DNA from 3 places in the Pseudomonas kulmbachensis genome. Region 2 is predicted to be linked to each of the others. Evidence: predicted binding sites of a transcription regulator. Region 2 holds the regulator's gene; each other region holds the start of a gene.

Region 1 (7,869 bases), 440 kb from region 2:
GGTTAACCGCCTGACCATAAACCCCCGTTAAGCCCTGGCAACAGTTGGGCTTAACGGGGGTTTTGTTTTTTGGGGAGAAAAACTTCCCGAAGTCGCTGCCGAGGCACGAAGGCTGCGACTACATTGTTAGTGTCCAACGATAGGAACGACTATGAACATCATCAATGCCACGCTGCGTAGAACACCCGGCCTGTATACGGTCAGTTGCGAAGGCGAACGCATCAGCGCCATCACCTTGCAGCCCGGCACAGTAGCGGCGCAGAGTGCAGATATCGATGCTCAAGGCCAGTTGCTGATCGCACCCTTTGTAGAGCCGCATATCCATCTGGATGCGGCCCTGACCGCGGGCCAGCCCGAGTGGAACCTTAGTGGCACGCTGTTCGAAGGCATCGAGCGCTGGGCACAGCGTAAAGAAACCATCACCCACGAAGACACCAAACAGCGTGCCCACGCCACCCTCCGCATGCTGGCCGAGCATGGCATTCAACACGTACGCACCCATATCGACGTCACCGATCCGACCCTGGCCGCGCTGCGGGCGATGATTGAAGTACGCGAGGAAACCCGCCACCTGATTGACCTGCAAATCGTTGCGTTCCCACAGGAAGGTATCGAGTCCTACGCCGGTGGGCGCGAGTTGATGACCCTGGCCGTAGAGTTGGGCGCCGATGTGGTCGGCGGTATTCCGCACTTTGAAAACACCCGTGAACAAGGGGTCAGTTCGATCAAGTTCTTGATGGACCTTGCCGGGCGCACCGGTTGCCTGGTGGACGTGCATTGCGACGAGACCGACGACCCGCATTCACGCTTTCTTGAAGTGCTGGCCGAAGAAGCACGGGTACGCGGTATGGGCAGCCGGGTAACCGCCAGCCACACCACGGCCATGGGCTCTTACGACAATGCCTATTGTTCAAAACTGTTCCGGTTGCTCAAGGCCTCGGGAATCAACTTCGTATCGTGCCCGACCGAGAGCATTCATTTGCAGGGGCGTTTTGACACCTTCCCGAAACGCCGTGGCGTAACTCGGGTGGCCGAGCTGGATCGGGCCGGAATGAACGTGTGTTTTGGCCAGGACTCGATCAAGGACCCGTGGTATCCGCTGGGCAACGGCAACATCCTGCGGGTGCTGGATGCCGGTTTGCATATCTGCCACATGATGGGTTTTGACGATCTGGCGCGCTGCCTGGATCTGGTCACCGACAACAGCGCACGCACGCTCAATCTGGGTGAGGGTTACGGAATCGAGGTAGGTCGCCCGGCGAATCTACTGGTGCTGGATGCCGAAAATGATTACGAAGCGGTGCGGCGCCAAGCCAAGGCACGGGTGTCGATCCGTGCTGGCAAGGTGCTTATGACGCGGGTGCCGGAGCGGATTGAGTTCAGCTGAGCGAAGCGAGACTGCGACTAGAACAATCGTGGGAGCGAGCCTGCTCGCGAATGACCTTCGCGAGCAGGCTCGCTCCCACAGGAGGGCTTGATCGACAACAGAGTATCTACAGAAGGCCTGGATGACCGATAACACCCATCACGTCATCTGAATAATGGTCTGCATGATGGTGCTTTGCGTCGAGATGGTTTTGGCGTTGGCCTGGTAGTTGCTCTGCGCCTTGATCAAGTCCACCAGCTCATTGGTCAGGTTGACGTTGGAGTCTTCCAGCGAATTGGACTGAATGGCCCCCAGGCTGCCAACTTTCGGTGCGTCGTAGCCAGCCATACCCGAGGAGAAGGTTTCCTTCCAGGCAGTACCGCCCACCGGCTGCAGGCCTTGTTCATTGGTAAAGCTGGCCAGGGATATCTGGCCGATGGCGCGGCTTTGGTTGTTGCTGAAGTTGGCGAACATCACGCCCGAACCATCAATGGTCAGGTTGTTGATCTGGCCGGTGGCGTAGCCGTCCTGGGTCGGCGGGTTACGCGAGGAGTCGGTGTTGTACTGAGTGGTCTTGGCCATGTTGATGGCAATGCCGCCCGGCTTGGCGTCGGCACCGTTCGAGTCCCATTTACCATTGATCATGGCACCCGGCTTCCAGCCACTGACAACCAGCGTGTTTTCAGGCTGATCCTTGATCGGATCGGGCTGCGTGACCTTGGTCAGCGCACCAGCCGAGTCAAACTCCAGGGTCGAGGCCACTGGAGCCTTGGCGCCATCGCCCGAGACTGGCGTGCCATCAGGGTTACGACCGTCAATCAGGGTGTAAGAACTCCAGGTATTGGCACCGGTCTTGACCATGTACTGGTCCATCGGGTGCGCGTTGCCTTGGGTGTCGTAGACCATGGTGCTGAATTTTTTGCTGTAGCTGGTGGACTCGCTCGGATCGAACGGAATTTTGGTCTGGTCAATCGTATCGGAGCTGGAGTTCAGGTTGATCTCCGACGTTACCGAACCCGTAGGCTTGGGCGCCAGGTTAGAAGTGTCGATGCGCAGGTCGGTCAGTACACCGTTGATGATATTGCCGTTCGCATCCACGCCATAGCCCTGCAAACGCGCAGTGCCATCGGAGCTGGTCACGTAGCCCTCTTTGTCGGATTTGAACGTGCCGGCACGGGTGTAGCTCAAGGAGCCGTTGTCGCTCAGCACGAAAAAGCCGCTGCCCTGAATCCCCATATCCAGCAGGTTGCCGGTGTTGTTGATCGAGCCCTGACCAAAGTTTTGCGAGACCGCTGCCAGGTTTACGCCACTGCCTACGGTCTTGCTGCCGATACCCAGCTTGCTGGCCGAGTAGATATCGGCAAATTCTGCGCGCGATGCCTTGAAGCCGGTGGTCGCAGCGTTGGCGATGTTGTTGCCGGTCACGTCGAGTTGCTTGTTCGCCGCATAGAGACCGCTAAGGCCGATATTGAATGACATGTTTCTCTCCTTGAGGCGTATGAGTCGGCTTAGAGGCCTATGGTCTGGACTTTGGACATGCCAATGCTGCCCAGACCTGCGAGGTTGAGCATGATTTCGCCACCGGTCTTGCTCAGGGTCACGCTGTTAACGGTCGCTGGCAGGTAGGTGGTGAGCGCCGTGGTGCCGGTGTCGTTTTTGCTCGACGCTGTGAAGGTGTAGGACCCTTTGTCCAGCAGCACACCGTCGTCGTCCTTGCCGTCCCAGGTAAAGTCCGCGTTGCCGGCTTTCTGACTGCCCAGCTCCAGGGTGCGGACCACCTCTCCGTCGGCATCGGTAATGGTGATGACGGGTTTTGAATCGGCGTCCTTGACCACCACGGTGCCGTTGAATGGCTTGTCGCTGGCAGGGTCCACATAGGCTTCACTGGTTTGCACGATGACCGAGCGGCCCACCAGCGACGATGCCTGCAAAGCCTGCGAGGACTGCAGCCCGCCCGACAAGGAGTTGACCGTATCGTTGAGCGAGGTGATGCCCTCCAGGCTGCTGAACTGCGCCAGTTGCGCGACGAACGCGGTGTTGTCCTGGGGGTCCAGCGGGTTCTGGTTTTTCAGCTGGGTGACCAGCAGTTGCAGGAACGCATCCTTGCCCAGCGCCGTGTTGCCGGTAACGCCTTTGGTTGCCGCCGCCACGCTGGTGTCGGTGGTCTTGGCCTGGGCAGAGTTGGCAAGTACCTGATTAAGGGTCAAGCCGCTGGTGGAATCGGTCACACTCATTTGCGTCGTCCCTTATCACTGACCGAGGGTCAGGACCTTCTGCATCATGGTTTTGGCGGTATTCATCAGCTCGGCGTTGGTCTGGAACGAACGACTGGCGGAAATCATGTCAGCCATTTCTTCAACCACGTTGACGTTGGGGTAATACACATAGCCCTTGGCGTCGGCAGAAGGATGGTTCGGCTCGTAGCGGGCCTGCAGCTCGCTTTGGTCTTCAACCACACCCAGCACTTGCACGCCTTGGCCCGCGCCGTCCTGGTTCTGAAACAGCGAGTCACCCGTACTGCTTTGCGCACCTTCGAACATAGTGGCGAACACCGGGTGCCGGGCACGGTAGGTCTGGTCGATGCTCGACGACACGGTATCGGCGTTGGCGATGTTACTGGCGACGGTGTTCAGACGCGTGGTCTGGGCACTCATGCCGCTACCGGCAATATTGAACACACTGGCTAGAGACATGAATTACTCCCCGCGCAGGGCCGACATCAGCCCTTTGAATTTGCTGTTGAGCAGGGTGAAGCTGGCCTGGAAGTTGACCGCATTCTCTGCGTAGTTCGACTGCTCGATCTGAGCGTCCACTGTGTTCTGGTCGATCGACGGCTGCATCGGCGTGCGGTACAGCAGCGACTCATCGCCACTGCTCAGACCCTGGGCTTCGATATGGCGAGTGTTGGTCTTGTTCAACGCAAACGTGCCGCTCTGGTTTTTGTCACTCTGGGCGGCGAGCACAGAGGCGAAATCCAGGTCCCGAGCCTTGTAGTTCGGGGTATCGGCGTTGGCGATGTTGTTGGCCAGTACTTCAGCGCGCTGGGCGCGAAAGCCCAGTGCCTGCTCATGGATACCAAGCGCTTTATCGAAGCTGATGCTCATGTCGAAAAACCTTTGTGGGCTGACCTGAGGATGTGATTCAGGTTCTACATGACATGAACAGAGCAAACCCCGTGCCAGTTGGCACAGAGCCGTATTTCAAGGCTTTGGGAGGGGCATGGGAGGCGGCAATGCCAGAAAAGCGGCAACGGTTGACCGCTGACTGCCGCTTTTCTGCCGCTTTGCTTCGGGTTTTCCGTAGCAGCTGCCGAAGGTCTACGGTCTACGGTCTACGGTCTACGGTTATTTGTCCGCCTATTTAGCCTGGTAGATGATCCCCGGGCTGCATTGGACCATCTGGTAATGATCCGGCAATCCGTTGAGCGCTTCGGAGGCGCCCAAAAACAGATAACCGCCCGGCTTCAAGGTGCTGTGAATGCGCAGCAGGATGTCTTTCTTCACTTCTGCCGAGAAGTAGATCAGCACATTGCGACAGAACACGACGTCGAACTTGCCAAAGCCTGCATAGCTGTCCAGCAGGTTGAAGGGGCGGAACTCGACCCGATTCTTGATCGGCGTCTTGATCACCCAGCGCCCCGGCCCCTTGGGGTCGAAATAGCGCTGCAAGCGCTCCGGCGACAGGCCACGGCCAATCGCCAGGTTGTCGTACTCACCGGTGCGGCAGGTGTTGAGCATCTGGGCTGACAGGTCGGTGGCAAAAATCTGCACGCCCGCCTTCAGTTGCCCCAGGTTGCTGCGCTCAAACTCATCAATCGCCATCGACAGCGAAAAGGGCTCCTGCCCCGAAGAACAGGCTGCCGACCAGATACGCAAGCGCTGCCCCGGATTGGCCTTGATTTGCTCAGGCAGCACCTTGTTCTTCAATACTTCGAAGGGATAGGTGTCGCGAAACCACAGGGTTTCATTGGTGGTCATGGCATCGACCACCAACTCGCGCAGCCCGCTGCGCGGCTGGCTCTGGATACGTTGAATCAACTCGCCCAACGACTTGATGCCTTGCTGCTCCATCAGTTTGTTGAGCCGGCTGGAGACCAGGTACTGCTTGTTTTCACCCAGCAAAATGCCACAGGCTTTTTCCAGGAAGACCCGGAACTGTTCAAAATCCAAATTAGCCGTCGACAAATGTCCTGCCTCTTAAATCGTTTTGACCGCCAAGGGTGAACCCTGGCTATGGTCTGCTGCTTTGATCCGGTCGACTACCCGGGATGCCAGGTCATCAGGCCGGAATTTGGCCAAAAAGTCATCAGCCCCGACTTTTTTGACCATCGCCTGATTGAATACCCCAGACAACGAAGTATGCAGAATGATGTGCAATTTTTGCATCCGCGGATCGTTGCGGATTTCGGCGGTCAGGGTGTAGCCGTCCATTTCCGGCATCTCGATATCCGAGATCATCATCAGAAACTCTTCGGACGGGTCCTTGCCCTCCTCCACCAGCTTGCGCAGGTAGTCCAGCGCCTGACGACCGTCGTTCAACGACACGACTTCAACGCCCACCGTTTGCAGGCAACGGGCAACCTGCTTGCGTGCCACCGACGAATCGTCGACGGTCAGCACCCGCAGCGACAGCGCCTTGGTTCGGGTTTCAACATCCACCACGCCATGGGTGATGGTTTCAGGCGATGGCGAAACTTCTGCCAGGACCTTCTCGACGTCAATGATTTCGACCAATTGGTCGTCCATCCGGGTCACGGCCGTCAAGTAATGGTCGTTACCGGTGCCCTTGGGCGGCGGATGAATATCTTCCCAGTTCATGTTGACGATACGTTCGACCGAGCGAACGAGAAAGCCCTGAGTCTTGGTGTTGTACTCGGTGATGATCACAAACGGGTTGCTCTGGTCTTTCAAAGCACCCGATCCGGTGGCCATCGCCAGATCAAGAATCGGAATGGTCGCGCCGCGAATGCTCGCCACACCACACACCACAGGATGGGACTTGGGAATCATGGTCAGTTTTGGGCATTGCAGCACCTCCCTGACTTTGAACACATTGATCCCGTAAAGCTGTGGCCCATCCAGACGAAACAGCAACAGCTCCAGGCGGTTTTGCCCCACCAGTTGAGTGCGCTGGTTAACCGCATCCATCACTCCGGCCATACTCAGCTCCTCTTAAAGACTTCAAGTTTCAACACCCAATTTCCGTAAACGGCACGGGGCTTGCTTTTTTATCGGCCATGAACGCAAAAACGACAAATTCCTGCCACCGATTTTTCCCCCAGACGCTGCGCCGCTGCTGTCTGAGCGTCCTGGCGGCTGGCGCCCTGCTTGGCGTAGGCACTTATAGCAGGGCCGACGCGTTTACATCACCTGAACAGCTTATCGGCGTGACCCAGGGCTTTCTTGAATTCACGGTTGAAGACTATCTCGCCACCAGCCAGACCGAGGGGCGATATCAGATCCAGGTCAACAACCTGGACCCGCGTCTGCGCTTGGCTCATTGCGACAAGGAATTGACAGCCTCCCTCGAAAGCCCGGCACAACCCATGGGGCGCGTGATCGTGCGTGTACGCTGCGAAGGGCTATCGCCATGGACCATCTTCGTTCCGGCCCAGGTCAAACTGTTCCGTGACGTGGTCATCGTCAATCACCCGCTCAAGCGCGGCATGGTGATCGACTACGCCGATGTCACTTTGCGCGAACGGGATGTGGGCCTGATCAATCAGGGCTATCTGACCGCGACCGAGCTGGCGGTCGGTCAAAAACTCCTGCGCCCGATGGTCACCGATCAAGTGCTGACGCTCACGCATCTGGAACAGGCTGCTGCCGTGCGCAAGGGTGACCATGTGGTAATCAGCGCCCGCAGCGGCACGTTAAGTGTCAAAATGCCCGGCGAAGCCCTGTCGGACGGTGGCCTCAGCGAACAGATCCGGGTAAAGAACCTGAATTCCAAGCGTGTGATCCGCGCTCGGGTCACAGCACCCGGCCAAGTTGAGGTGGCATTGTAGGAAAACTGGCATCAGCTCCTCGACTTTCCTACACTGTGGTTTGACGTAGATCAGTACCGTTCTATGTGAAGCTATGATTAATCGAGCCTAAAGTTTTTCCGGGTATGGCCGAAAACATGGCAAGCGTCCAAATACCCCGAGGTTTTTCGTTATGGTCATCGACTTCAGTCGTCTCAACAGCGCACCGCCCTTAACCGGCAGCACGCGCAGCAACGCCAGCCAGGAAACCGGTAGCGCCACGCAAGCGGCCCCGGCAAAAAGCCCTGAACAAGCCAGCGCCCCGAGCGGGGAATCTGTACACCTCAGCCAAGAGGCTCAACAGTTGCAGAAGATCAGCGACTCGTTGCGTGAACAACCTGCGGTCGACAAAAATCGGGTGGCCGAGCTTAAACAAGCCATTGCCGACGGCAGCTACAAGGTCGACAGCAATCGGGTCGCCAGCAAACTGCTGAATATGGAAGCCGAGCGCTAGGCCCACGGCCTGTGCCGCACTTTT
Region 2 (7,869 bases):
GCCACTGGCCAAGGCCGCCGACGTCAGCCTTGACGCACGCGTAGCCCAAGAGGCTTGCCCGCTGAATCTGGCACCGACCTCCTCCACCACGGCAACCCTGGTTCTGGGCGATGCACTGGCCATTGCACTGCTTGAAGCCCGCGGTTTCACAGCAGAAGACTTTGCCTTTTCCCACCCTGGTGGCGCCCTGGGCCGTCGCTTGTTGCTGAAAGTCGAAAACGTCATGCACTCTGGCGACGAGCTGCCGCAGGTACAGCGCGGCACGCTGCTCAAGGAAGCGCTGATGGAAATGACCCGCAAGGGCCTGGGCATGACCGTGGTCGTTGAAGAAGACGGCCGCTTGGCCGGAATCTTTACTGACGGCGACTTGCGTCGCACCCTGGACCGTGAGATCGATATCCGCAATGCAACCATCGATGCGGTCATGACCCCACACGGTAAAACCGCCCGCGCTGACATCCTGGCGGCCGAAGCCCTGAAAATTATGGAAGACCACAAAATCAGCGCGCTGGTTGTTGTCGACAAGGAAGACCGCCCGGTTGGTGCCTTGAACATGCACGATCTGCTACGCGCAGGAGTAATGTAATGACCCAGGAACTTCTCAAGCGCGGTAAAAACATCAAGCTGGCCATTTTCGACGTTGACGGCGTTTTGACCGACGGCCGCCTGTACTTCCTCGAAGACGGCAGCGAGTTCAAGACCTTCAACACCCTCGACGGCCAGGGCATCAAGATGCTGATGGCTGCAGGAGTCCAGACCGCGATCATCAGCGGCCGCAAAACCCCGGTGGTCGAGCGCCGCGCGCAAAACCTGGGTATTCCACACCTGTATCAGGGTCGAGAAGACAAATTGGTCGTGTTGGACGAGCTTCTTGGCCAACTCAACCTAAGCTATGAACAGGTCGCCTATCTGGGCGATGATCTGCCTGACTTGCCGGTCATCCGTCGTGTCGGCCTGGGCATGGCGGTGGCCAATGCCGCTGGCTTTGTTCGCGAACACGCCCATGGCGTTACTCAGGCACGTGGTGGCGAAGGTGCCGCCCGCGAATTCTGCGAGCTGATTCTGCGTGCCCAGGGCAGCCTGGACGCAGCCCACGCCGCCTACCTATAGAGCTTTATATGCTGAGCAAAAAGATTCGCCACATTCTGCTATTCGCGGTCATTGCTTCGCTGTTTGCGGCAGTTGGCTACTGGAATATCAGACCGGAACGCTTTCTCGACACCCCTGCCGTGGCTGTTGATGAACAGGCTATCGACTATTACGCCGTCAATGCACGCAGCCTTCAGTACTTGCCAGACGGCAAGCTGCAATACGAGATGACCTCCGACAAGCTTGAACATCTTAAAGCGTCGGAAGTCACTCAACTGACCCGCCCCGACATGCAAATGTATCGCGGCACGGCATACCCATGGCACGTGCAGAGCGAGCGTGGCGAAGTCAACCCGGACGGTACGCAGGTCGAGCTGATCGACTCGGTGCGTGTTGCCCGCACCGACGAGAAGAACCGCAGCACCGTTATTACCAGTACCCGCATGACTGTATTCCCGCAGAAGCAATATGCGCAGACCGAGCGAGACGTTAGAATCGACGGTGCTGGCGGCGTAACGACCGGCAAGGGCATGAAAGCATATTTGAAAGACGGCAGGATGGACCTGCTGTCCAACGTAAGAGGACAGTATGAGTCTCGTTAAAACCCTCCCTTTATTGCTCAGCTTGAGCGCAGCACTGGGAAGCGTGAGCGCCTGGGCTCTGCCGAACGACAACGAGCAACCTATCCGCATCCAGGCCAACGAAGCCCAACTGGATGACAAGCAAGGCGTTGCCACCTACAAGGGCGATGTAATCATCACCCAGGGTTCGATGAAAATCACTGGCAACACCGTCACCATTACTCGCAATAGCGCGGGCGAGATCGACGTGGTTACTTCCGTCGGCAACCTGGCTTACTTCGAGCAACTGCAGAAAGCCACGGACCCCAAGCCGGTTCAGGCTTATGCCGTTACCATTCAATACCATGCGCCGCAAAACCGCATCGTGCTGATCGACAAGGCTAAAGTCATCAACGACGGCAACACCACCGAAGGTGAAAAAATCATCTACGACACGGTGAAACAAGTCGCCAGCGCCGGTCGCGCCAATGGCAGCCAGGTCACAGCACCTCGCCCACGCATTGACATGGTGATCCAGCCCAAGAAGAAGGCCCAGTAATGGCAACTCTGAAAGCCCAGCATCTGGCCAAAAGCTACAAGAGCCGTCAGGTAGTACGTGATGTCAGCCTGTCGATCGACAGCGGGCAAATCGTGGGCTTGCTCGGCCCTAACGGCGCGGGCAAAACCACGTGCTTCTATATGATTGTCGGCCTGGTACATGCCGATCAGGGCCGCGTCCTGATCGATGACCTGGACGTCAGCCATGAGCCGATGCACGGTCGCGCACGCGCCGGTATTGGTTACTTGCCGCAGGAAGCCTCGATTTTTCGCAAGCTGTCGGTAGCCGACAACATCATGGCGATCCTCGAGACCCGCAAGGAACTCGACAAGGCAGGTCGACGCAAAGAGCTGGAAAGCTTGCTGCAAGAGTTCCACATCAACCACATCCGCGACAACCTGGGCATGAGCCTGTCGGGCGGCGAGCGTCGCCGAGTAGAAATTGCCCGGGCACTGGCCACCGCCCCCAAGTTCATCCTGCTCGACGAACCCTTTGCCGGGGTTGACCCGATCTCGGTCGGCGACATCAAGCAAATCATCTACCACCTCAAAGCCAAGGGCATTGGCGTACTGATCACTGATCACAACGTGCGCGAAACCCTCGACATCTGCGAAACCGCTTATATCGTTAACGACGGCCAACTTATTGCCGAAGGTGATGCTGAAACGATTCTTGCCAACAAGTTGGTGAGAGAAGTGTATCTGGGCAATGAATTCCGCTTGTAAGGCCAGGATATAGCGTGTTGCCGGAGCGCCAAGGACAGAAAAAAGTCCGCATGATTTTTATTATCCAGGCGCTCGATGGGGAGCGCTCTCGATTAGTTGCGCAAGCAAAAAACTAATCTGAGCACCCCCTAGGCAAACGCATCGGTTTCAGGCATATAATTTGCTTATGTTTGGCGCTCACGCGCCCTGTAGTGGATGGCGCCATGTGCGCCGGCGAATAAGGTGTTAAGCCCCTGCCATGAAACCATCGCTAGTCTTGAGAATGGGCCAGCAGCTGACGATGACACCTCAGCTGCAACAGGCCATCCGCCTGCTCCAATTGTCGACCCTCGACCTGCAACAGGAAATCCAGGAAGCCCTGGAGTCCAATCCGATGCTCGAACGCCAGGAAGAAGGCGACGACTTCGACAATGCAGACCCCCTGGCCGACAACATCGAGCAAAAACCCAATACCGACGTTCAGGAACCGACTTACCAGGAATCTGCGCAAACTGTAGATAACCTGGACGAAGGCGACTGGAACGACCGCATTCCCAATGAACTGCCAGTCGATACCGCCTGGGAAGACATCTACCAGACCAGCGCCAGCAGCCTGCCAAGCAACGACGATGACGAGTGGGACTTCACCACCCGCACCTCTGCTGGCGAAAGCCTGCAAAGTCACCTGCTGTGGCAATTGAACCTGGCACCGATGTCTGACACCGACCGACTGATCGGCGTGACCCTTATCGACTGCATCAACAACCAGGGCTACCTGGACGAAACCCTCGAGGAAATTCTCGAAGCGTTCGATCCGGAACTGGACATTGAGCTCGATGAAATCGAAGCCGTTCTGCACCGCATTCAGCAATTCGAGCCATCTGGCATCGGTGCGCGCAACCTGGGCGAGTGCCTGCTGCTGCAATTGCGTCAGCTCCCGGCCAAGACACCCTGGCTGAACGAAGCCAAACGCCTGGTCACTGACTACATCGATCTGCTGGGCGCGCGCGACTACAGCCAACTCATGCGCCGCATGAAGCTCAAGGAAGACGAGCTGCGCCAGGTCATTGAGCTGGTGCAAAGCCTCAACCCGCGCCCTGGCTCGCAAATCGAGTCCAGCGAAGCCGAGTACGTCGTACCTGACGTGATCGTACGCAAGGACAACGAACGCTGGCTGGTAGAACTCAATCAAGAGTCCGTGCCACGCTTGCGGGTCAACCCGCAATACGCGGGTTTCGTGCGCCGCGCCGACACCAGTGCCGACAACACCTTTATGCGCAACCAGTTGCAGGAAGCACGCTGGTTCATCAAAAGCCTGCAAAGCCGCAACGAAACCCTGATGAAAGTGGCTACCCAAATCGTCGAGCATCAGCGCGGCTTTCTGGAATATGGCGACGAGGCCATGAAGCCGTTGGTACTGCATGACATCGCAGAAGCTGTCGGCATGCACGAATCAACGATTTCGCGAGTAACTACGCAGAAATTCATGCATACCCCCCGCGGTATTTATGAGCTTAAGTACTTTTTCTCCAGCCACGTCAGCACCTCCGAAGGCGGCGAATGCTCCTCCACCGCGATCCGTGCCATCATCAAAAAACTGGTTGCGGCTGAAAATCAGAAAAAGCCGTTGAGTGACAGCAAGATCGCTGGTTTACTGGAGGCACAAGGTATTCAGGTAGCCCGTCGCACCGTCGCCAAGTACCGCGAATCCCTAGGGATAGCGCCTTCAAGCGAACGTAAGCGGTTGATGTAAGCCACGGACCCCAGCGTTTCAGTGGCAGGCTGCTCGGCCTGCCGCTTTATGCAATGGCATCAAAGGAGAAACTGTATGCAAGTCAACATCAGTGGACACCAACTGGAAGTCACCGAACCGCTACGCGCTTACATCGGCGAAAAACTCGACCGACTGGAGCGTCACTTCGACAAGATTACCAACGTACAGGTAACGATGGCGGTCGAAAAACTTAAACAGAAGATCGAAGCCACCTTGCACATCCATGGAGGAGAAGTCGTTGCCAACGCCGAGCATGACGACATGTATGCCGCCATTGATCTGCTCACTGACAAGCTTGATCGCCAACTGAAAAAGCATAAGGAAAAGACCCAAAGCCTGCTCCAGGGCGCGACCGGTCGTTAATACTCCCTACCCATGATCCGACTTGAAAGTATCCTGACCCCCGGCCGTTCCTTGGTGAACGCGCCGGGCGGCAGTAAAAAGCGCGCACTCGAACACATTGCCAACCTGATCAGCCGCGAAGTGCCTGGTCTCGAAATGCAGGATGTTTTTGAGAGCCTTATCGCCCGTGAAAAACTGGGTTCTACCGGTTTTGGTAACGGCATCGCCATACCCCACTGCCGCCTCAAGGGCTGTGAGTCGCCAGTCAGCGCCTTGCTTCACCTCGACGCCCCTATAGATTTCGACGCCATCGATGGCGCGCCGGTCGACCTGCTGTTCGTTTTGCTGGTGCCAGAAGCGGCAACCGATGCACACCTGGAACTGCTCCGGCAGATTGCCAGCATGCTCGATCGTAAAGACGTTCGCGAAAGACTGCGTAACGCATCCAGCAACGAAGCGTTGTATCAGGTTGTTCTGGACGTACAGAACGGTCATTAATCATGCGCTTAGTAATTGTCAGCGGACGCTCCGGCTCCGGTAAAAGTACAGCCCTCGCCGTCCTTGAAGATAACGGCTTCTACTGCATCGACAACCTGCCAGCCGGCTTGCTGCCGGAACTGGCCGAGCGTGCGCTGATTCACACCGAATTGGCGCAGCCGCTGGTGGCCGTATCGATCGATGCGCGAAACCTGCCGAGCCACTTGTCACGTTTCCCCCAACTGCTTGAAGAGGTTCGTAATCGGCATATCCAGTGCGATGTTCTGTACCTGGACGCCGACGAAGAAACCTTGCTCAAGCGCTTCTCGGAAACACGTCGCCGTCACCCGCTCAGCAGCGCAAGCCGCTCACTTGCCGAAGCTATTCGAGACGAAACCCAACTGCTCGGGCCAATTGTTGACCTCGCAGACCTGACCATCAACACCACCAATCTGAACTTGTATCAGTTGCGTGACACCATCAAGTTGCGCCTGCTGAACAAGCCTGAACCCGGCACTGCCTTTTTGGTTGAGTCGTTTGGCTTCAAGCGCGGGATGCCAGTGGATGCTGATCTGGTCTTTGACGTACGTTGCCTGCCTAACCCGTACTGGAAACCCGAGCTGCGCGAGCAATCGGGACTCGACCAACCGGTTGCCGACTATCTGGCAGCACAACCCGATGTCGAAGAGATGTTCCAGGATATCTCCAGTTACCTGTTGAAGTGGCTACCGCGTTTTGCTGCCAGTAATCGTGCCTATGTAACGATTGGTATTGGCTGCACGGGCGGGCATCACCGCTCGGTGTACCTGACCGAACGCTTGGGCAAATGCCTGCAAGAAACTCTGAAGAACGTCCAGGTTCGCCACCGCGACCTTACTTGAAGGATCTACCCCGCGATGCCTGTACTGGAAATTGAAATCATCAACAAACTGGGCTTGCACGCCCGGGCATCAGCAAAGTTCGTCGGTATCGCAGGGCAGTTCCCATGTCAGATCCGGGCGGGTCGTACTCCTGAATCAATGGTAGATGGCAAAAGCATCATGGCCATGATGATGCTCGCTGCGGGCAAGGGAACCACCATCCACCTGATGACCGAAGGTGAGCAGGAGCAGGAAGCTCTGGATGCACTGGCCAAACTGATCAACAACTTCTTTGATGAGGGTGAGTGAGCAAAGCGACGCAATTGCTCGTAGCAGCTGACGAGCTCCACGAGGCTGCGTTCGGCGATGCAATCGTCGTAAACCCGGTATACGCGATTTATCTGAAACACCAAGGCTGAATGGTTTTACGGCTGCTTCGCAGCCGAACGTAGCCTCGTTCTACTCGTCAACTGCTACAGGAGTTTTGCTCGCCTTGTCGCCGGCGAGGAACGAAGGCTGCGACTACGCCCCAAGCGCCGTATCCATCACCATCATCAGGCAAAAGCCAACACACAACCCCAGGCTCGCCAGTTTTTCGTGACCATTGCGCCGCGACTCCGGGATCACCTCCTGCGTGACCACCAACAGCATCGCCCCTGCCGCCAATGCCAGCCCCAACGGTAACAACACCTCAGCCAGATTGACCAGCCAAGCGCAGAGCACCGCGAACACCGGCTCAACCAGACCGGAGGCTGCGCCAATCAGGAACGCCTTGACCCGCGACATGCCCGCCCCTGCCAGCACCAAGGCAATCACCAGCCCTTCAGGCACATCCTGCAAGGCTATGCCCATCGCCAGGCTATCGGCATCAGGCATACCGCCCCCCGCCGACACCCCGACCGCCATGCCTTCGGGAATGTTGTGCGCCACAATCGCAATCACAAACAACCAGATCCGCGGTGCAATAACCGGCTCGCCTGGGCGGCTGGCGAACACCTCCGGCCCGACACCCGAGACCTTGCGATCCACCAGAAACAGGCAGAAAGCGCCCAGCATGATGCCCAGACTGATCAGCCCGCTGGAAGACCAGGGCGACAACCCCAGGCCTTGAGCGGCAGCAATCCCCGGCACAATCAGCGAAAAGGCCGTGGCCGCCAACATCACCCCGGCACCAAAGCCAAGTAAGGTATCGCTGACCGCCACCGGCATTTTACGAATGACCAATACCGGCACCGCACCCAATGCAGTGCCCAGCGCACAGAGCGAACCGCCCTGCAGCGCCCGCAACAGTTTCGGCTCCAGATCCAGCCAGACCAAACCCTTGGCTACCAGCAAGGCTGTGCCCGCCAGTAGCAAGAGCGTGCCGAGGGCATAGCGAAACATCCGCACGCCACCTACCGCCAATATTTGCGTGCCCATAATCCGCCTGAATCCTTTTGAGTGGGCTCAGCCAATCGCTGCTTGATAGCGACGCGCCACTTCAGGCCAATTAATCACGTTGTAA
Region 3 (7,869 bases), 1.1 Mb from region 2:
TCAGGCTTCTTGGGCGGGTCTGCCACCACGTTGGCCTCAACTTCCTGCACCTTGCCACCTTTGGACAAAAACTCTTCCATGGCGCGGGCCAGAGCATCACGCTCCTTGTTTTTGGCTTCTACGCTCGGCAGGTCATCGACTGACACTGCAGCCTTGGATTTGCCTTTGGCCGCAGGGACCGGAGCATCATCGCCACCGTCGTCATCTGCAACGTCCTCGGCTGCCGTTTCCAGGCCATCCTCGGTTTCGTCGTCTTCACCTACTTCGAGGTCATCATTTTCCAGATCGTCGTCGCTCATGTTCTACCCCATGACATACGTAAAGCAGATTAGTTATAGACCAGCTGTGGCAACTGTCGACCGCCGCTGGTGAAAAAGTAGCCTTGGGCAAACCGCGGCTTGCACCTCTTCAGCGTTGTAACGTGAAGAGGGCTTGACGAATACCGACATCATTACGGCGTCCGTCTGAATAAACACCTTGCCAGGCGCCCAGTGCCAGATGCTCCGGCAGCACGGCTCACGGGCCTTGAAAGCGTCGGGAGATCATCCTCGCTTTCGTCGTACTCGAGCATTGTTTTCTGCCCTCGGCGCGCATTCTAGCGTGCTGAAGAAAAAAGCAAAGCGGCTAATAGTCGAGTTGCGTCGCAAGTATTCTTCACTACAACAAGCGTAGAACTTGGAGACCCCCGTAACGTGTAGGGCAAATCATTTCATTACCGAGAATATCGCCTTATTACGGGCAAAAAAAAACCCGGCATGCCGGGTTTTTTTAGAGGCCAAATTACAGGTTGTAGCCCCGCTCGTTGTGCTGAGCCAGGTCGAGGCCCACAGCCTCTTCCTCTTCAGCCACTCGCAGGCCCATCACTGCATCCAGTACCTTGAGGATGATGAAGGTCACGATTGCGGTGTAGATCACAGTGAAGGCGACGCCTTTGAACTGGATCCAGACCTGGGCCGAGATGTCGGTCACTGCACCGAAACCGCCCAGTGCAGGTGCTGCAAATACACCGGTGAGGATCGCGCCGACGATGCCGCCGATGCCGTGTACGCCGAATGCATCCAGGGAGTCGTCGTAGCCCAGTTTGCGTTTGAGGCTGGTGGCGCAGAAGAAGCAGATCACGCCAGCCGACAGACCGATTACGATCGAGCCCATTGGGCCAACGGTGCCTGCTGCCGGAGTGATAGCAACCAGACCGGCGACCACGCCCGAGGCGATGCCCAGTGCGCTTGGTTTGCCGTGGGTGACCCACTCGGCAAACATCCAGCCCAATGCGGCGGCGGCAGTTGCGATCTGAGTGACCAGCATCGCCATACCGGCAGTGCCGTTGGCGGCAGCTGCGGAGCCTGCGTTAAAGCCGAACCAGCCGATCCACAGCATGGCGGCACCGATCAGGGTGTAACCCAGGTTGTGCGGAGCCATTGGGGTGGTCGGGTAGCCTTTACGCTTGCCGAGCACGATGCACGCCACCAGGCCAGCGATACCGGCGTTGATGTGCACCACGGTGCCGCCAGCGAAGTCCAGTACGCCCCAATCACCGAGCAGCGAGCCCGGGCCGCCCCAGACCATGTGCGCAATCGGTGCATAGACCAGGGTGAACCACACGCCCATGAAAACCAGCATGGCCGAGAACTTCATGCGTTCAGCGAACGCACCTACGATCAAGGCCGGCGTGATGATGGCGAAGGTCATCTGGAACGTGACAAACACGGCCTCAGGGAACAGCGCTGCCGGGCCAGTAATGCTGGCGGGTGTGATACCTGCCAGGAACGCTTTGCCCAAGCCGCCGATGAACGAATTGTAGTTAACGACGCCGGCTTCCATCCCCGCGGTGTCGAACGTGATGCTGTAGCCATAAATGACCCACAGAATGCTGATCAGACCGGTGATGGCGAAGCACTGCATCATTACAGAAAGAATGTTTTTGGAGCGCACCATGCCGCCGTAGAACAGCGCCAGGCCTGGAATGGTCATAAACAGCACCAAAGCGGTTGCAGTCAGCATCCAGGCGGTGTCGCCGGAGTTGAGGACTGGAGCAGCCACTTCGTCTGCCGCCATGGCCAGGCCAGGCATTACAACAGACAGCAGGGCTCCGAGCCCTGCGAATTTACGCAGAGTCATAGTGTTTTCTCCTGGGGCGTTGGGGTTTGGCGGCTTAGATTGCGTCGGTATCGGTTTCGCCGGTACGGATGCGAATAGCCTGTTCCAGATTGACCACGAAAATCTTGCCGTCACCAATCTTGCCGGTGTTGGCAGCCTTGGTTATCGCCTCGATAACCCGATCAAGATCCTTGTCGTCAATGGCGACATCAATCTTCACCTTTGGCAGGAAATCGACCACGTATTCCGCGCCGCGATACAGCTCGGTGTGACCCTTCTGCCGGCCGAAGCCTTTGACCTCAGTAACGGTAATGCCTTGTACGCCGATCTCAGACAGCGACTCGCGCACGTCATCCAACTTGAACGGCTTGATAATGGCGGTGACTAGCTTCATGAAACTTCTCCCGAATTGGTGGACTTGCCCCAGGAAAACAAACCCGGCTCAAGTCTAAGCGCAGTGTCTGGCTTTGTAACGCATCGTCAGCCTTCTTCAGGCTGTACAACGTGTGTAAGTCGCTGGTGACGAAAACACTCCTTGAACCACCTGCCGCACTGCCTTCGTCACAGCTACTGCATCAGTGCATGAGTCATGTATGTCTAAGCAGAAACCTTGCCATGTCTGGAAAAATCATTAATTACAGCGATTTAGCGGAAGTTGATGGCTTTTGGCCTGATTCGGCGGGTTGTTTGTGCTCGAAGATGGTGCGTAGGCTGTAGGGGCAATGCGCGAAAAATGTGCAGAAAGCCGTCGGCATTGAGCCCCGACACCCCGTGATACACTCGCTGCCATCAGTTTTAAGGACCTTATCCATGCTCGCGCCCAAAGATCTTCTCGATGCCCTCGGTGGCCACGCTTCACGTTTGTTCAGTGGCGAAACCGCGCTGCCGCGCAACGAAATCGAAAGCCAGTTCAAAGCTTTGCTGCAAAGTGGTTTCAGCAAACTGGATCTGGTGAGCCGCGAAGAGTTCGATAGCCAGATGGTGGTACTGGCCCGTACCCGTGCTCGTCTTGAAAGCCTTGAAGCCAAAGTGGCCGAGCTGGAAGCCAAGCTGCCGCCGACCGAATAACGCTCGAAGGCGGTGCACTTCATATGAACAAGGATGTTTTTGTATGTTGGTCATGAACCCGTTAGTGCCCGAGATGATCGTCTCGGATATTGCCCGCAGCCTGCATTTTTACTGTGGGGTGCTCGGTTTCAAAGTCGAGTACCAACGGCCCGAGGATCATTTTGCGTTCCTGTCGTTCCATGGCAGCCAGCTGATGCTGGAGCAGGATGACCTTGAAGAGTCGTCCTGGCGTGTCGGCCCGCTGGAGCCGCCATTCGGTCGAGGCATGAACCTTTCGATCAAGTGCCCGGACGCCCAGAGCCTGATCGCCCGTCTTGAGGTCGCTGGCCACAGCCTGCGCAAACCCCTCGAAGAGCGCTGGTATCGCAGCAACGATGTGTTGTTTGGCGAGCGCAACTTTTTGGTGCTCGATCCTGACGGCTATTTGCTGCGCTTGGCTGAGGACCTGGGGACCAAAGCGCTGGGAGAGTGAGTGTCAGGCGCAGTTGTGAATGGGTTCAACCTGCTCGCGAATCGTTGCGCCACGCTCGATTTCTGCTTTGCGCAGGTCGTAAGTGGTTTGCAGGTTCAGCCAGAATTCAGGCGTCGTCGCCAGGCAGATCGTACGCAGTGTTCCCATGCCCATTCACATCCGGTATCCATTCCAATCCTGCCCCTGGTTTCTGATTCGCGCAGGATGGGTTTTTTGCGAACTCAAGGAATGAGCCATGGCTCTGGCTATCGTTTACAGCCGCGCCCAGGTGGGTGTGGAGGCGCCTGTCGTTACGGTCGAGGCGCATCTGGCCAATGGTTTACCGGCGTTGACGCTGGTCGGCTTGCCCGAAACGGCGGTCAAGGAAAGTAAAGAGCGGGTACGCAGTGCGATTCTCAATTGCGCACTGGATTTTCCCGCTCGGCGTATCACTCTCAATCTGGCGCCCGCCGACCTGCCCAAGGACGGCGGACGCTTTGATGTGGCCATTGCCTTGGGTATTTTGGCAGCCAGCGGGCAAATACCGGTGGCTGCTCTGGAACAGGTCGAGTGTCTGGGCGAGCTGGCGTTGTCCGGGGCAATCCGGTCAGTTCAGGGCGTGTTACCTGCCGCGTTGGCGGCACGTGCGGCAGGCCGTACCCTGGTAGTGCCGCTGGCCAATGCCGAAGAGGCATGCCTGGCCGCCGGGTTGACGGTGATCGCAGTCGAACACTTGTTGCAGGTAGTGGCGCATTTCGCTGGTCGCGCGGTGATTGAGCCTTACACCGCCAGCGGTTTGCTGCACCTGAGCAAACCCTATCCTGATCTGATCGATGTACAGGGGCAGCTTTCAGCCAAGCGGGCATTATTGATCGCGGCTGCAGGCAGCCATAATTTACTGTTTACCGGTCCGCCCGGCACTGGCAAAACCCTGTTGGCCAGCCGTCTGCCCGGCTTGTTGCCGCCACTCACCGAGCAAGAGGCGCTGGAAGTCGCGGCCATTGCGTCGGTGGCCAGCCATATGCCTTTGAGCTGCTGGCCGCAGCGTCCGTTTCGTCAGCCGCACCATTCGGCCTCCGGCCCGGCTCTGGTGGGCGGCGGTTCAAAACCACAGCCGGGGGAGATTACGCTGGCGCATCACGGGGTGTTGTTTCTGGATGAACTCCCCGAGTTCGATCGTAAGGTACTGGAAGTCTTGAGGGAGCCTATGGAGTCCGGCTTTATCGTAATTGCCAGGGCCCGGGATCGAATGCGTTTTCCGGCGCGCTTCCAGCTGGTTGCGGCGATGAACCCCTGCCCCTGTGGCTATCTTGGGGAGCCCACGGGCCGATGTCGTTGTACCCCGGAACAGATCCAGCGCTATCGCAACAAGCTCTCGGGGCCGTTGCTCGATCGCATCGATTTGCATCTGACCGTGGCCCGTGAAACCACATCGCTCAACCCGTCGCTTGCCTCGGGCGAGACCACAGCCAAGGCTGCGGTGTTAGTGGCAGCAGCGCGTGAGCGTCAGTTGCAGCGTCAGGGCTGTGCCAATGCCTTTCTCGATCTGCCGGGTGTGCGCAGCCAGTGCACGTTGAGTGATGTGGATAACGCCTGGCTGGAGAAGGCCTGCGAGCGAATGACCCTGTCACTGCGCGCCGCACATCGGTTGTTGAAAGTGGCGCGGACATTGGCTGATCTTGAGCAAACGCCAAACATAGAACGCAAGCATCTGGCGGAGGCATTGCAGTATCGGCCTGTCAGCGGGTGATCAAGCCGGTTTACTTCAACCGTTGCACGGCCGGCAGTTCCATCGCCGCGACTTCGTGTTGCAAAAAGTCGCTAAGACGCCGCAAACGCTCGCCACCGGGGCGGGTCTTGGGCCAGACCAGGTAGTAATTCTCGCCGCTGGCCACGGCGGCCGCAAACGGCAGGCTCAGGCGGCCTTGGGCGACGTCCTCGGCAACCATCAGCAAGTCGCCCATGGAAATGCCGTAACCCCGGGCGGCGGCAATCATGCCCAGCTCCAGGGTATCGAACACTTGCCCACCCTTGAGTGATACTTGCCCGCTAAGCCCCATGCAGTCGAGCCAGCGCCGCCAGTCACGGCGGTCGGGCGTGGGGTGCAACAGTTCTGTGGCGGCCAGTCGTTTGGCGTCCCAGGGTTGGTCACCTTGCACAGTGGGCGCGCCGACCGGGATCAGCATCTCCGGGAACAGCAGCGTGGCCTCCCAGTCAGGTGGAAAGTGACCGTTGCTCAACAGCACGGCGCAGTCGAACGGTTCCTGATTGAAATCCACATTATCGATATCCATCCAGGCGCTGGTCAGTTGCACCTCGTTGCCCGCCTGCAGGTGACGGAAGCGACTCAAACGGGCCAGTAACCAGCGCATGGTCAGGGTCGAGGGGGCCTTCATGCGCAAGGTGTCATCTTCGGCGCGCAAAGTGGTACAGGCGCGCTCCAGGGCGGCAAAACCTTCGCGAACACCCGGTAGCAAAAGGCGAGCGGCTTCGGTGAGCTGCAGGCTGCGGCCACTGCGTTTAAACAACCGGCAGGCGAAATGCGCCTCCAGGGTTTTGATATGGCGGCTCACGGCGCTCTGGGTGATCGACAGCTCTTCTCCTGCCCGGGTAAACGAGCTGTGGCGAGCTGCCGCTTCAAAGGCACGCAAGGCATAAAGTGGAGGAAGGCTACGAGACATTGCGAATGTTCCTATGGCGCAACAGAAGGAGGCGCAAGTTATTAATCTTGGTATGAGTTTTAATCATGCCAGTGATCGTTTTTATCCCTTTGCTTAAAACACTCTACCCACCGAGAATCAAGCCTTTCAACGAACCTATAGAAATCGAACAGATGATCAAACAGCATCCTGCACGTATCGAACTCTGGGCCATTATGCGGCTGGCAGGGCCGCTGATCGCCTCGCAGTTGGCTCACATGCTGATGGTGCTCACCGATACGCTGATGATGGCGCGCTTGAGCCCAGAGGCTCTGGCTGGCGGGAGTCTGGGTGCGGCGAGCTATTCGTTCGTATCGATTTTCTGCATCGGCGTGATTGCTGCCGTGGGTACGCTGGTGTCGATTCGTCAGGGCGCGGGCGATATTGAAGGCGCGACCCGGTTGACGCAGGCCGGGTTGTGGCTGGCCTGGGCCCTGGCCCTGGGTGGCGCAGTGATGCTGTGGAATATCAAACCGCTGCTCTTGTTGTTTGGCCAGACGCCCAGCAACGTCGAAGCCGCGGGCCAGTTCCTGCTGCTGTTGCCGTTCGCCCTGCCCGGCTATATGACCTTTATGGCGTTGCGTGGTTTTACCAGTGCGATGGGCCGGGCGACCCCCGTGATGGTGATCAGCCTGATTGGCACGGTGGCCAACTTCTTGCTCAATTACGCACTGATTACCGGCATGTTCGGCCTGCCAAAACTGGGCTTGATGGGGATCGGTCTGGTCACGGCGATTGTGGCGACCTGCATGGCGCTGGGTTTGGCCTGGCATATCCATCGGCATCCGGCCTACGACGCATATCCAATCAGTAAAGGTCTGTCGCGGATTAATCTGACTTATCTACGCGAGCTGTGGCGCCTCGGCCTGCCGATTGGTGGTACATACGCAGTGGAGGTCGGGCTGTTTGCCTTTGCTGCGTTGTGCATGGGCACCATGGGCAGTACGCAACTGGCGGCGCACCAAATCGCGCTGCAAATCGTATCAGTGGCGTTTATGGTGCCTGCGGGCATGTCGTACGCGATCACCATGCGCATTGGCCAGCATTATGGCGGCGGTGATTTGCAGCGGGCACGACTGGCGGGCCGGGTCGGGATCGGCTGCGGCGCGGTGATCATGCTGGGTTTTTCTGTGGTGTTCTGGTTCTTGCCGAGCCAACTGATCGGCCTGTTCCTGGATTACAACGATCCGGCGTTCCGTCCGGTGTTCGAGTTGGCAGTTAGCCTGTTGGCCGTGGCGGCCTGGTTTGAACTGTTTGATGGTGCGCAGACCATTGCCATGGGCGCCATTCGTGGACTCAAGGACGCCAAGACGACCTTTTTGGTGGGGTTGTTTTGCTACTGGGTGATTGGTGCACCGATGGCCTGGATGCTGGCGTTTACCTTCGGCTGGGGCCCGACCGGTGTGTGGTGGGGTTTGGCGCTGGGCCTGGCCTGTGCGTCGGTGAGCCTCACGCTGGCATTCGAGTGGAAGATGCGGCGCATGCTCAAGCAGGAGCGCAAGGCACAGAAAGTCGCGGGCTTGAGCGCGGTGTAGTATGTAGGGCGTAGCAGCT

The links. Region 2 encodes sigma-54, which starts transcription at its own class of promoters, with help from an activator protein. Its sites were predicted from a motif close to ANTGGCATNNANNTTGCTNT; they were not measured.
Region 1: the regulator sigma-54 is predicted to act here: its motif matches at 4,530-4,549, upstream of flgB (flagellar basal body rod protein FlgB).
Region 3: the regulator sigma-54 is predicted to act here: its motif matches at 2,696-2,715, upstream of glnK (P-II family nitrogen regulator).

The regions. Positions count from the first base shown of each region.
Region 1 covers NZ_OY817088.1:3,898,403-3,906,271, forward strand. The annotation lists gene codA (cytosine deaminase) at 152-1,387, shown strand; gene flgE (flagellar hook protein FlgE) at 1,526-2,845, opposite strand; gene flgD (flagellar hook assembly protein FlgD) at 2,875-3,600, opposite strand; gene flgC (flagellar basal body rod protein FlgC) at 3,616-4,059, opposite strand; gene flgB (flagellar basal body rod protein FlgB) at 4,063-4,470, opposite strand; gene cheR (protein-glutamate O-methyltransferase CheR) at 4,723-5,550, opposite strand; gene U5A05_RS18070 (chemotaxis protein CheV) at 5,563-6,525, opposite strand; gene flgA (flagellar basal body P-ring formation chaperone FlgA) at 6,603-7,373, shown strand; gene flgM (flagellar biosynthesis anti-sigma factor FlgM) at 7,525-7,845, shown strand.
Region 2 covers NZ_OY817088.1:4,336,215-4,344,083, forward strand. The annotation lists gene U5A05_RS20060 (KpsF/GutQ family sugar-phosphate isomerase) at 1-586, shown strand, start outside; gene U5A05_RS20065 (KdsC family phosphatase) at 586-1,110, shown strand; gene lptC (LPS export ABC transporter periplasmic protein LptC) at 1,119-1,691, shown strand; gene lptA (lipopolysaccharide transport periplasmic protein LptA) at 1,678-2,208, shown strand; gene lptB (LPS export ABC transporter ATP-binding protein) at 2,208-2,933, shown strand; gene U5A05_RS20085 (RNA polymerase factor sigma-54) at 3,172-4,665, shown strand; gene hpf (ribosome hibernation-promoting factor, HPF/YfiA family) at 4,741-5,049, shown strand; gene ptsN (PTS IIA-like nitrogen regulatory protein PtsN) at 5,062-5,526, shown strand; gene rapZ (RNase adapter RapZ) at 5,529-6,386, shown strand; gene U5A05_RS20105 (HPr family phosphocarrier protein) at 6,402-6,674, shown strand; gene U5A05_RS20110 (ZIP family metal transporter) at 6,888-7,784, opposite strand; gene U5A05_RS20115 (superoxide dismutase) at 7,812-7,869, opposite strand, start outside.
Region 3 covers NZ_OY817088.1:177,818-185,686, forward strand. The annotation lists gene sutA (transcriptional regulator SutA) at 1-299, opposite strand, end outside; gene U5A05_RS00905 (ammonium transporter) at 781-2,118, opposite strand; gene glnK (P-II family nitrogen regulator) at 2,153-2,491, opposite strand; gene U5A05_RS00915 (accessory factor UbiK family protein) at 2,908-3,165, shown strand; gene U5A05_RS00920 (bleomycin resistance protein) at 3,209-3,637, shown strand; partial or broken gene U5A05_RS00925 (HigA family addiction module antitoxin) at 3,641-3,766, opposite strand; gene U5A05_RS00930 (YifB family Mg chelatase-like AAA ATPase) at 3,873-5,366, shown strand; gene U5A05_RS00935 (LysR substrate-binding domain-containing protein) at 5,377-6,297, opposite strand; gene U5A05_RS00940 (NorM family multidrug efflux MATE transporter) at 6,450-7,850, shown strand.